DNA from 3 places in the Allobosea eneae genome. Region 3 is predicted to be linked to each of the others. Evidence: riboswitches for the same ligand, from Rfam matches in the RefSeq annotation. Region 3 holds a riboswitch; each other region holds the start of a gene.
The links. A riboswitch is a leader RNA that binds a small molecule or an ion and turns the genes downstream of it on or off. The one in region 3 is predicted to bind cobalamin.

Region 1: it holds a riboswitch for cobalamin, as region 3 does, so the genes downstream of both, ACFPOB_RS14940 (TonB-dependent receptor plug domain-containing protein) here and ACFPOB_RS22365 (hypothetical protein) in region 3, are expected to answer to the same signal.
Region 2: it holds a riboswitch for cobalamin, as region 3 does, so the genes downstream of both, ACFPOB_RS16490 (CbtB domain-containing protein) here and ACFPOB_RS22365 (hypothetical protein) in region 3, are expected to answer to the same signal.

Annotation. Positions count from the first base shown of each region.
Region 1 is NZ_JBHSLW010000022.1:53,798-57,747, reverse strand. It holds gene ACFPOB_RS14950 (AI-2E family transporter) at 1-678, opposite strand, end outside; gene ACFPOB_RS14945 (GntR family transcriptional regulator) at 847-1,602, shown strand; cobalamin riboswitch at 1,655-1,852, shown strand; gene ACFPOB_RS14940 (TonB-dependent receptor plug domain-containing protein) at 1,973-3,916, shown strand.
Region 2 is NZ_JBHSLW010000026.1:67,710-71,659, reverse strand. It holds gene cbiB (adenosylcobinamide-phosphate synthase CbiB) at 1-435, shown strand, start outside; gene cobO (cob(I)yrinic acid a,c-diamide adenosyltransferase) at 432-1,043, opposite strand; gene cobU (bifunctional adenosylcobinamide kinase/adenosylcobinamide-phosphate guanylyltransferase) at 1,059-1,571, opposite strand; cobalamin riboswitch at 1,629-1,809, shown strand; gene ACFPOB_RS16490 (CbtB domain-containing protein) at 1,845-2,018, shown strand; gene ACFPOB_RS16485 (CbtA family protein) at 2,029-2,772, shown strand; gene ACFPOB_RS16480 (DUF1636 family protein) at 2,821-3,246, shown strand; gene cobW (cobalamin biosynthesis protein CobW) at 3,243-3,950, shown strand, end outside.
Region 3 is NZ_JBHSLW010000037.1:118,422-122,371, reverse strand. It holds gene ACFPOB_RS22380 (ABC transporter substrate-binding protein) at 1-564, opposite strand, end outside; gene ACFPOB_RS22375 (SDR family NAD(P)-dependent oxidoreductase) at 690-1,469, shown strand; gene ACFPOB_RS22370 (hypothetical protein) at 1,668-1,802, opposite strand; cobalamin riboswitch at 1,977-2,177, shown strand; gene ACFPOB_RS22365 (hypothetical protein) at 2,400-3,158, shown strand; gene ACFPOB_RS22360 (TonB-dependent receptor) at 3,155-3,950, shown strand, end outside.

The DNA of each region.
Region 1 (3,950 bases), on a different contig from region 3:
GAGGTATCGACTGATCCGCCGGCCGGCATCCTCGATCGCATCGGTCGAGCGGTGCAGATTGCCGCCGAGGATGCGCAGTAGTCGGTCGCGCAGATCGGCGCGATCGAGCAGGGCCAGAACAACGAACACGAGGACGATGCCGGCCGTCGCCAGCGGCTCCAGCGCAGCCCCCAGCCAGCCCAGCGCGGCCTGCAGCTGGGTGCCGGGCGCCGGCACGATCTCGACGCGCTGCGCCGCCGCACCCTGGGCCGCCTCCACCTCCTTCTGGAGCGAGGCGATCGCATTCAGCGCGCCGTCGAAGAGGCCGGGCGCTCTGAACTGGGCCTTGAGGTCGTTGAACTTGCCGTTGATGGTCGACTGATAGGTCGGCAGTTGCTCGCCGAGCGAGCGCAGCTGCGTGCCCAGCACGAGAAAAAGGCCGGCGAGCAGGACCAGAACGACGGTCATCACCACCGCGATGGCGATGACTTTGGGAAGGCCGCGCCGGCGCAGCCACATCACCGGCGGGTTGAGCGCAAAGCCGATCAGGAAGGCGAAGGCGAGCGGGATCAGGATATCCTGACCATAGTAAAGCGCCGCGATGATCACTGCGGCTGAGACGAGCGTCGCCGCCACGGTGACGATGTCGCTGCCGCCTGGATCGCCCGCGTCGATGCCGCCCGTCTCTCGCGGAATCATCTTTTGTCGGTCCGGCGGTGCCGTCGTCATGATCGAAGCCCCCGGCCTGCTATGGCTGGTCTTGAGAACGTGGGACGGACCACCCGGTTCCGCCTGGGCCCGCGCCGCATTGCGCACTGCAAGCCGCAGGCGTTAAGACGAGACGATCTTCAACCAATGGTGTCGGCGATGACGCGCGAAGAGGCCGGGAACGGCGCATCGGACAAGGCCGGGACGATCAGCCGGGCGCTGCGCCGCGCGATCATCGAGCGCGCGCTCGAGCCCGGCGCGGCCTTGCCCGAGGATGCGCTCGGCGAACGCTTCGGCGTCAGCCGTACGCTGGCGCGCCATGCGCTCGCCCAGCTCGCGGCCGAAGGGCTGGTCGAACTGCGCCGCAATCGCTCCGCCGTTGTGGCGACGCCGAGCTGGCAGGAGGCGCGCGACACCTTCGACATCCGAATCGAGCTCGAGCGCCTCGTGGTTCGCCAGCTCGCCGGCCGGCTGAGCAAGGCGCAGCTTGCGACCCTGCGTGCCCATGTCGATGCCGAGGATGCGGCCCGCGGCGGCCCCGATGCGATCTCGATCCGGCTCGCGACCGAATTTCACATCCTGCTCGCGCAGATGACGGAGAGCCCGATCCTCATCCGCTATGTCAGCGAGCTGTCCTATCGCTGCTGCCTGATCCTGTCGCTGTACAGCCGGCCGCATTCCTCCGAATGCGGCGTCAACGAGCATCGCCTGCTGATCGAGGCGCTCGAAAGCGGCGATGCCGACAAGGTCATGAGCCTGATGCACCACCATCTCGATTCGGTGGCGGAACGGGCACTGGTCGCGGAGGCCAAGCCACGCGGCCGGGACATCATGGCGATCCTGGCACCCTATGCGGAAGCGCCGCCGCCGACTGCGAAGGCTGCGCGGAAGCGCCCGCTCAAGGCGGCTGAATAACCGACCTCGTCGCGAAGGCGGCAAGCGAATTGACGTTGCGGCTCGTCCGCCCTACTCGTGAACGCGACGGTTCCCTCACGGGATCAAAAGGGAACGCAGTGCGGGTGGTCCGTCCACCTCATGCTGCGGCTGCCCCCGCAACTGTAAGCGGCGAGCCTTTCGCCATACGCCACTGGGACCTCGGCCCTGGGAAGGCGGCGAAGGGCAGCGACCCGCGAGCCAGGAGACCTGCCGTCAGCCGTGGTCACACGCGAACACATCGGCCGGGGTGCGCTGATGGGTGGTAGAACTGCGCGCGCCCGGTTTCGGGCGCGGGTGGGGACATCTCGTTCGCGGTGACGTGCCACTGACGTTACCGCCGAGGTTTCCCGTGTTCCGTTTGCCAAAGCCCGCCAGGAGCGGGCGTTTCTCAGTTGCCTTCCCCCTGCTCGCCGCTTCGACCCTGCTGATATCGCCCGCTGCGCTGGCGCAGTCGGGCGAGAAGCCGATCGCGCTCGACGAGATCGTGATCAGCCCGACCGGCGTTCCGACCCCGGCCAGGGAGATCGGCAGCTCCGTCACCGTCATCACCGCCAAGGAGATCGAACGCCAGCAGCGCCGCACCTTGCCGCAGGCGCTCGCCGCCGTCCCCGGGCTCAACATCGTCCAGACCGGCGGGCCGGGCGGGCTCACCTCGGTCTTCATGCGCGGCACCAACTCCAACCACGTCAAGGTGCTGATCGACGGCATCGAGGTGAACGATCCCTCGACGCCGAACCGCTCCTTCGATTTCGGCCAGATGCTGACCCGCGACATCGAGCGAATCGAGGTGCTGCGCGGCCCGCAGAGCGGTCTCTATGGCGCCAATGCGCTCGGCGGCGTCATCTCGATCACCAGCAAGCGCGGCGAGGGGCCGCCGAAGGTAACGGCGTCGGTCGAAGCCGGCTCCTATGGCACCTTCAACCAGAGCCTCGGGGTCAGCGGCGGCGACGACCGCTTCGACTATGCCTTCGGCGTCAGCCATTTCCGGGCGGATTCGACACCGGTGACACCGCCGGAGCTGGTTCCGGCCGGCCGGCGGCGCAATCCCAACTCCTATGACAACTGGAGCTATTCCGCCCGCCTCGGCGCACGCCTGACCGACACGCTGAGCGTCAACTGGGTCGGCCGCTATATCGACGGGCAATTGCTGTTCACAGGCGATACCGGCTTCCCGAGCCGCCCGAGCAGCTTCCGCTCCAGCCAGAACTATCGCCAGGCCTTCACCCGCGGCGAGGTCGTCTGGGACCCGCTGGGCGGGCAGTTCGTCAACCGCTTCGGCGTCTCCTACAGCAACCAGGATCGCTCCAATCGCCGGCCTAACGCCTTCGGCGTCCTCGACGTGCCGACCGAGAACCTCGGCGAGCGCATCAAATACGACTGGCGTGGCGACCTGAAGCTCACCCAGAGCCAAACCCTGGTGATGGGCCTGCAATACGAGACCGAGCGCTTCGACACCTCTAACCGGACGGTCTCGAACGGCAACCGGGGCGCATTCGTCGAATTGCAGTCGAACTGGACCGACCGCTTCTTCACCACCGCCAATATCCGCTACGATGACGACGACAAGTTCGGCGGCCACACCACCTATCGCATCGCACCGGTCTTCATCGTGCCAGGCACCGACACCAAGCTGAAGGCGAGCTACGGCACCGGCTTCAAGGCGCCGACGCTGAGCGAGCGCTTCAGCGATTCACGCCCTGCCTTCAACTTCTACGGCAATCCCGACCTGAAGCCGGAGGAGAGCCGCGGCTGGGATGTCGGCTTCGAGCAGCCTTTGCTGAACGGGCAGGTCAATGTCGGCGCGACCTATTTCCACAACGACATCGACAACCTGATCGTGACCAATCGCAGCTTCACCTCCTATGAGAACGTCGGGCGGGCCACGACCAAGGGCGTCGAGGCCTTCGCGGCGCTGGAGCTGACGCCTCAGTTCAAGGTTCGCGCCGATTACACCTTCACCCTCGCCAAGGACGAGATCGCGCGCTGGGAGCTGCTGCGCCGCCCGCGCCACAAGGCCAGCGTCACCGCGAGCTGGATGCCGATCGAGAAGCTGACACTGTCGGCGACGCTGATCTATCTTGGCGAGCGCGTCGACGGGAATCGCGACTTCTCGATCTCGCGCATGCGCGCGCCCGGCGCCGCCATCGTCAACCTCGCCGCCGACTACAAGGTCGACGAGAAGCTCACCGTGTTCGGCCGCGTCGATAACCTGTTCGACAAGCGCTACGAGAATCCGGTCGGCTTCCTGGTGCCGGGCCTCAGCGCCTTCGGCGGGATCAGGGTGAGCCTGTGAGAGGGCTGCGAACCGCCACCGTCATGCTCGTCCT
Region 2 (3,950 bases), on a different contig from region 3:
GCGATCAACACCGCCGATTCGATGATCGGCCACAAATCGCCGCGACATCTCGCCTTCGGCTGGGCTGCCGCCCGGCTCGACGATCTCGTCAACCTCCCCGCCTCCCGGCTGACTGCTTTGCTGCTGATCGCCGCCGCAGCGCTCAACCGGCAGGCCGAGGCCGGCGCCGCCTGGCGCGCCGTGCGCCGCGACGCCCGCCGCCACCGCTCGCCCAATGCCGGCTGGCCGGAGGCGGCGATGGCAGGTGCGCTCGGCCTGCGATTGGCGGGACCGCGTGTCTACGGCGCGGTCAGGGTCGAGGATGGCTGGATGGGCGAGGGCCGGGCGGAAGCGACGGCGGCGGACATAAGGCAGGCGCTCGCCCTCTACCGACGCGCCTGCCTGCTGCTCTGGGGGTTGGCGGCAGTTGCAAGCGTGGCCGCACTCGCCCTCTAGAACTCGATCCCTTCCTGCGCCTTCACGCCAGCGGCGAAGTGGTGCTTCACCAGCGTCATCTCGGTGACGAGGTCAGCCGCTTCGATCAGCTCCGGCTTGGCATTGCGGCCGGTGACGACGACGTGGAGATCGGGCCGACGAGCCTGCAACGCCGCCACGACCTCGGCGAGCGGCAGGTAGTCGTAGCGCAGCGCGATGTTGAGTTCGTCGAGCACCAAGAGCCGGATGCTCTCATCGGCCATCAGCTCCCTGGCCTTGTCGAAAGCGCGCGTCGCGGCGGCGATGTCGCGGGCCTTGTCCTGCGTCTCCCAGGTGAAGCCCTCGCCCATCAAATGCCAGGAGACCTGATCGCCGAAGGCCTCCAGCGCCTTGCGCTCACCGGTCGACCAGGCGCCCTTGATGAACTGGACGACGCCGATGCGCCAGCCATGGCCGAGCGCCCGCAGGATCAGGCCGAAGGCGGCGGTCGACTTGCCCTTGCCGGGGCCGGTATTGACGATCAGCAGGCCCTTTTCCAGCGTCTTGCCGGCGACCTCGGCGTCCTGCACCGCCTTGCGCTTTGCCATCTTCGCCTTGTGGCGGGCAGCGTCCTCAGCTTCGTCGGTCATCGTCACGTCGCGCTTCTACTTCACCTGCATGGGCAGTCCGGCGACCATGAAGACCACGCGCGCGGCCTGCGCCGCAAGCCGCTGATGCAGCCGGCCGGCCTCGTCGCGGAAGCGGCGGGCGAGTGCATTGTCCGGCACGATGCCGAGGCCGACCTCGTTCGAGACCAGCACCACCGGTGCGCTCGCCTCGCGGCAGGCCGCGACGAGCTCGCCGGTGGCGATCGCGATGTCGCGTTCGGCGAGCAGCAGATTGGTCAGCCAGAGCGTCAGGCAATCGACCAGGATGGGCTGCCCGGCCCGCGCATTGCGAATCGCCTCGGGCAGCGCGACCGGCGCATCGACCGTCTGCCAGTCGCGCGAGCGGCGAGCCCGATGCTCGGCGATGCGGGCACGCATCTCGTCGTCATAGGCCTGCGCGGTCGCGATATAGGTCCACGGCGCCGGCAGCGCCTCTATCAGCGCCTCGGCATGTCGGCTTTTGCCGGAACGGGCGCCGCCGAGGACGAGGGTGAGCTGAGGCAGGGTCATGCGTACCACAATGCGTTCTGGCCGGGGCACTGCATTGCACACCGCCGCGCCTGTGGCTAATGATCATCCGAGACGGTGCCTCGACGACGAGGTGAAAAGGGAACGCGGTGAAAGGCCGCGGCTGCCCCCGCAACTGTAAGCGGCGAGTTCCGCGCCATCGGCCACTGGTTTCGACCGGGAAGGCGGCGCTGGACACCAAGCCGTGAGCCAGGAGACCTGCCGTCTTTCGATGTCGTCCAGCAGGCTGCCGGTGGGGTGGCCAAGGAGAACCAGATGAATACGGCTACCGTCACCAGCCAAACCAGCGTTTCGGAGCGAGCGAAAGCCGTCGCCGCCGCGCTGATCCTCGGCTTCGTGCTGATCTACACCGTCGGCTTCGCCGCCTCGTCCACCGTCCACAACGCGGCGCACGACACCCGTCACGGCCTCGCCTTCCCCTGCCATTGAGGGGGAGCACATGGTCACGCGTGTTCTCACGGTCAGCATCCTGGCCGGGCTTCTGGCTGGGCTGCTGATCTCGGCGCTTCAGCACGTCACCACCACCCCGCTGATCCTCAAGGCCGAGACCTATGAGGCGGCGCTGCGCGCGCAACCGGGGGCGACACTCGCCGCCTTCGATGGTCAGGCCCGGGTCCACCTCGCGCACGGCCCGGCCGAGCATGCCGGCGAGCACGAATGGAAGCCGCAGGACGGCCTCCAGCGCACCGCCTTCACCAGCCTGGTGACGATCGGCACCGCGATCGGCTTCGCCGCATTGCTGCTGGCCGGGATGATCGCGGCGAACGAACAGATCGACCAGCGCCGCGCATTGGCCTGGGCGGTGTGCGGCTTCTTCGCTTTCGGGCTCGCCCCGGCAATGGGGCTGGCACCAGAACTGCCTGGCTCCGCCGCAGCCGAACTGCAGCAGCGCCAGCTCTGGTGGCTGCTGACGGCGATGGTCACCGCCGGCGCGCTCTTCGTCTTCCTGCGCGTCGAGGCTTCCTGGGCCCGAGCACTCGCCGTCCTCGCCTTGCTGCTGCCGCATCTGATCGGCGCGCCGCATCCGGCCGCGCCGGAAAGCAAGGTCCCGGCCGAGATCGCCGCACATTTCGCCGCACTCTCGCTCGCAATCCAGGCCGCGCTCTGGCTCGTCACCGGCTTTGCCGTCGGCGTGCTCTGGCCCTGGGCCACGCGCCGCAGCGCCGCTCCCGTAGCGGCTTGACGCCTCGTGCGGCCGGCGACGGCCGCGCCAGCGCAAGGAGGCGTTGTCATGCTCGAAGGCGACCTCGCCCTCGCGACGCAAGTTCGGCAGCAGCCGGGCTGCACCATCCATGTCTGCACCACCTGCCGGCGCCAACGCGAAGACCTGCCGGAGGGTTATGACCAGCCCGGCATGGCGCTCGCAGCCGTGCTGGACGAACGCCTGGCGGGCAGCGGCATCGCCGTCGTGCCGGTCGAATGCCTCTCGGTCTGCAAGCGGCCCTGCACGATCGCGCTCGCGGCGGAGGGCAAATGGACCTATCTGATCGGCGATCTCGACGTCGGTCTTCATCTCGACGAGATCGTCAGCGGGGCGGAGAAATTTGCCGCCAGCGCCAACGGCATCGTTCCCTGGAAGGAAAGACCCGCCTCGTTCCGCAAGGGCGTGGTCGCGCGCGTGCCTCCGCTGCCGCGCACACAAGGATCAAACGAATGAACGCTCCTCAGACCACGACGCTCGGCAAGGTGCCGTGCACGATCATCACCGGCTTCCTCGGCGCCGGTAAGACCACCCTCGTCCGCCATCTCCTGGAGAATGCCGGCGGCAAGCGCCTCGCCGTTCTCGTCAACGAGTTTGGCGATCTCGGCTTCGACGGCTCCTTCATCGCCGGCTGCGGCATCGAGGGCTGCACGCAGGACGACATCGTCGAATTGCCCAATGGCTGCATCTGCTGCACGGTCGCCGACGATTTCGTGCCGGCGCTCGAGACGCTGCTCAACCGACCGAACCCGCCGCAGCACATCCTGATCGAGACCTCAGGGCTCGCTTTGCCCAAGCCGCTGGTCAAGGCCTTCAACTGGCCGGCGATCCGCTCTCGCGTCACCGTCGACGGCGTCATCGCCGTGGTCGACGGGCCGGCCGTGGCCGAAGGCCAGTTCGCCGATGATCCCGAGGCGCTGAAGGCGCAGGCCGCACAGGACCAGGCGGTCGACCATGACAACCCGCTGGAAGAGGTGTTCGAGGACCAGATCCTCTGCGCCGACCTGATCCTGCTCAACAAGAGCGACCTCGTCGACGCCGCCGCGCGCAAACGCGTCAAGGCCGAGATCGCCCAGCATTTGCCCAAGGCGATCAAGGTGGTCGAGACCGCCCATGGCAAGGTCGAGCCGGCGCTGATCATCGGTCTCGGCGCCGCGGCC
Region 3 (3,950 bases):
CCATTTGTCGGCGCCGCCGACCGCGAGCGGCGTGATGCCGGCGGCCTTGAGCTTCTTCACCGCGTCGAGGAGGTCGTCATAGGTCACGATCTTGCCGGCATCGACGCCGGCTTTGCCAAGCAGGTCCTTGTTGGCCATGAAGCCGACCTGCGAGACACCGTAGGGCACGCCGTAGATCTTGCCGTCGATCGTGAAGGCGTCGACCGCGCTCTGGGAGAGATTGTCCTTGTAGCCCTGCATCGCCGGGGTGATGTCCTCGAGGACGCCGGCCTCGACCTGGGACTTCAGCACGCCGCCGGCCCAGCTGTAGATGACGTGGGGCCGGTCCCTGGACTGCAGCAGAGTCGGCGCCTTGGCCTTGTAGGCCTCGTTTTCGAGATATTGCATCTCGACCTTCACGCCGGGGTTCTTCGCCTCGAAATCGCGCGCCACCTCTTCCCAGAGCTTCACCACGACGGGATTGGCCTCGATGTGCAGCCATCTGACCGTAGTCTGGGCGAAGGCCGAGCCTGCGCTAACGGCGAGGGCGACGGCGCCGACGAGCAGGGCTTTGAAACGAGCCATGAGTTCCTCCCGGGGTTCGGCCGCTGGCGGGCCGTTGATGGTTCGAACCGTAAGCTCAGGATTTGAGGTGCGCAACTCAAATTTTGATGTTATTCGGAGCCGGACGCTGCGACCTTGATGCGGCGATGGCGAGGGAGGCGGTCTTGGCGGGTGCGATTTATCCCGATCTCGAGGGCAAGGTGGTGCTGGTCACGGGCGGTGGCTCCGGCATCGGCGAGGCGATTGTGCGTGCCTTCGTCCGGCAGGGCGCGAAGGTCGGCTTCATCGACCTGAAGGAGGCCGAGTCCCGCGCCATTGCGGCGGAACTCGCTGCCGCTGGTGCGAGCGTCCATTTCGAGGGTGCGGACCTGACCGATATCGCCGCGCTGCGACAGGCGATCGGCGCGATCCGGGAGACGCTCGGTCCGGTCGACATCCTCATCAACAATGCCGCCCATGACGAGCGCCATAATGCGCTGGACGTGACGCCCGAATACTGGGACGAGCGCATGGCGGTGAACCTGAAGCACCAGTTCTTCGCGGCGCAGGCGGTGCTGCCCGACATGATCGCGCGGAAGGGCGGCGCGATCGTCAATTTCGGCTCGACCTCCTGGATGATCGGCCAGGGCGGCATGCCGGCCTATACGGCGGCGAAGTCGGCCGTGCTTGGGTTGACGCGCTCGCTGGCGCGCGATTTCGGCGAGCACAATATCCGCGTCAACGCGATCGCGCCGGGCTGGATCATGACGCAGCGCCAGATCGACCTGTGGCTGACGCCGGAAAGCGAGGCCGAGCTGATGCGGCGCCAGTGCCTGAAGCGCCGGCTGGTGCCGGAGGACATCGCCCGCGCGACGCTGTTCTTCGCTTCGGAAGAAGCGGGTGCCTGCACCAACCAGCATTACGTCGTTGATGGCGGCTGGGTCTGATCGCGGTCACATCGCCGGCGACGACATGGGTGAGGGCGGAGGGCGCGTGTCGCCGTGCTGGCGCTGGATTGTGCCGGCTGCATCTAGCCGTCGAGGAGGGCGGCGATCTCCGGCAAAGCTCGCAGGGCCGCCATCTCCTGCGCGGTCGGCAGCAACGACGCGGCCGACGATGTCGCCGAGGACGAAGGGGTCGATCGCCTAGGCCGGCATCTCGATGCTCTGCTCGACGGCGATCGCCCGGGCGCGCGCCTCGGCCTCGCCGGCCGCGCCCCGCAGATGATGGTGACTTCGATCCAGCTCGTCGCCGATCCCACCGAGGCGGGGTTCCGCCATTCCGTTCCTGCAGCGTTGTCGCGCGGGTGCACGGCGGCTGGGAGCCTGATGCGGTTGCAGGTGTCGTTCACCTTAAGGGGCAAGCCTCGCCGCTGTCCAAACGGCGCAGCAGCCGCCGTCCACAGCCCGTTCGAGGGCCGATGCCTCGCCGCTTGACGCCACAATCCCGCCATATAGGTTGACGCCCGTCGAGGTCTTCGGAGCGATCCGAAGCTAAGAGGGAATCCGGTGCGGCGTTCGCGCCCAATCCGGAGCTGCCCCCGCAACTGTAAGCGGTGAGTTTTCGACCCTGATGTCACTGGCGCTCGTGCGCTGGGAAGACGGTCGAGAGCGCTGATCCGCGAGCCAGGAGACCTGCCCCGACGGCGTATTGATGTCGCGCGGGCGGGGTGTCCGGCGGATCGAAGGCAGCTTTGGCCGCTTCCGCCGCCATAGCTGCCGCGTTCCCGAGCAGCCCTGTCCCGCACAGCGAGGGGCTGACGACGATGACCATGCACTCACAGTGCCGCTGTCGCTATTGGCGTCAGGCAGGGCCGGTCGCGCCCGCAGACGATAGAATTTCTTGTAATGATATAACATTTCATTCATAGCCGCGACATGACCGCTGCTCTTCTCCATTCCGCTGGGCCGAACGCCAGTTCGCTCGATCCCCTCGCGCTTTACGCCAGCGCGATCGACACGTCCGACTACGCGGAGCGCGTCGCGCCGCTCATCCTCAGCCTGAGTTCGGAGATCGGCGATCTCGTCGATGTCGGGGCAGGGGGCGGCCAGCTCGGCGCAGCCCTGCTCGATCCTGGGAGCCGCTGGACAACGATCGAGCCATCGCCGGTCATGCAGGCGCGCCTCGCACTCAGGCCGGAGCGGCCGCTCGTCATCCCCTTCGGCTGGGATGACGCGCGCGTCGTCTGCAAGCCAGCCGATACGGTGCTGGCGGCGACCATGCCGGGCTATTTCCACGATCCGCTCGCCTTCCTGGCGCGCTGCCGGCAATGGGCGCGGCGCCAGGTCATCTGGGCCGTGCCGGCGCAGGCGGGCCCGAAGGGCTTGATCCTCGCCGCCTGCCTGCCGCGCAAATGGCATGGCGAGGACGAGACACCCGGCATCGACCTCGTCCTGCCCAAGCTCGGGCGCCATCTGCCCGGCCGGATGGACGCGATCGACTGGACCTTCTCGCTCGTGCTGCCCGATCTGCCGGCCTTCGCCAGCTTCCAGGCCGACCGGCTCGGCTGGGCGCCGGGCGATCCGCGCCGGGCCGAGTTGCTCGACCATCTCGGCAAACAGGCGGTGCCGACCGATGGCAGCCTGCGTCTCTCCTGCCATCGCCGCTCCGCCATCCTCGTCTGGACCCTGTCATGACCGCCGTCGTCCGTCGTTCCCTGCTCGCAGCCACCGCCCTGGCTTCGATGCTTCTCGCCGCGCCTGCCTTCGCTCAGACCGAGATCAAGCTCGATGAGCTCGTCGTCACGGCAACCGGACGCCCCGAGCCGCGCAGCAGCATTCCGGGCACCGTCCAGGTCATCGACGCCTCGCAGATCGAGCGCACGCATGCGCAGTCGCTCACCGACCTGCTCGCCGAGAACGCTGTCGGCTTTTTCAGCCAGTGGACGCCCGGGCAGACCTCGATCAACATCCGCGGCGGCGCCACTGATGGCCAAGGCAAGGATTTCCGCAGCCAGGTGCTGGTGCTGATGAATGGCCGGCGCGCCGGCACGGCCAACCTGTCGAAGCTGTCGACGGCCGATGTCGAGCGCATCGAGATCATCCGCGGCCCGTCCTCGGTGGTCTATGGCAGCCAGAACATCGGCGGCGTGATCAACATCATCCTGAAGACCGGCCGCACCGCGCCGGGCACGATGATCGAGGGCGCCGGCGGTTCCTGGGGGCTGCTGAAGGGCAAGGCCCAGACCGGCGGGCTCTATGACAGCATCGACTACTACGCCGGCATCTCCGGCGGCACGCGCGACAACTACCATTCCGGCCGCGGCGGCACGACCATGGCCAATACCGGCTGGAAGCGCTTCGGCGCGGCCGGCGCCCTCGGCCTCCAGATCAATGCCGATCATCGCGTCGAGGCCACCTTGCGGACCGACGGCATCTACGATGTCGGCTTCCGTGGCTCCGGCGCCAACACGCTCAGCCAGGAAGACC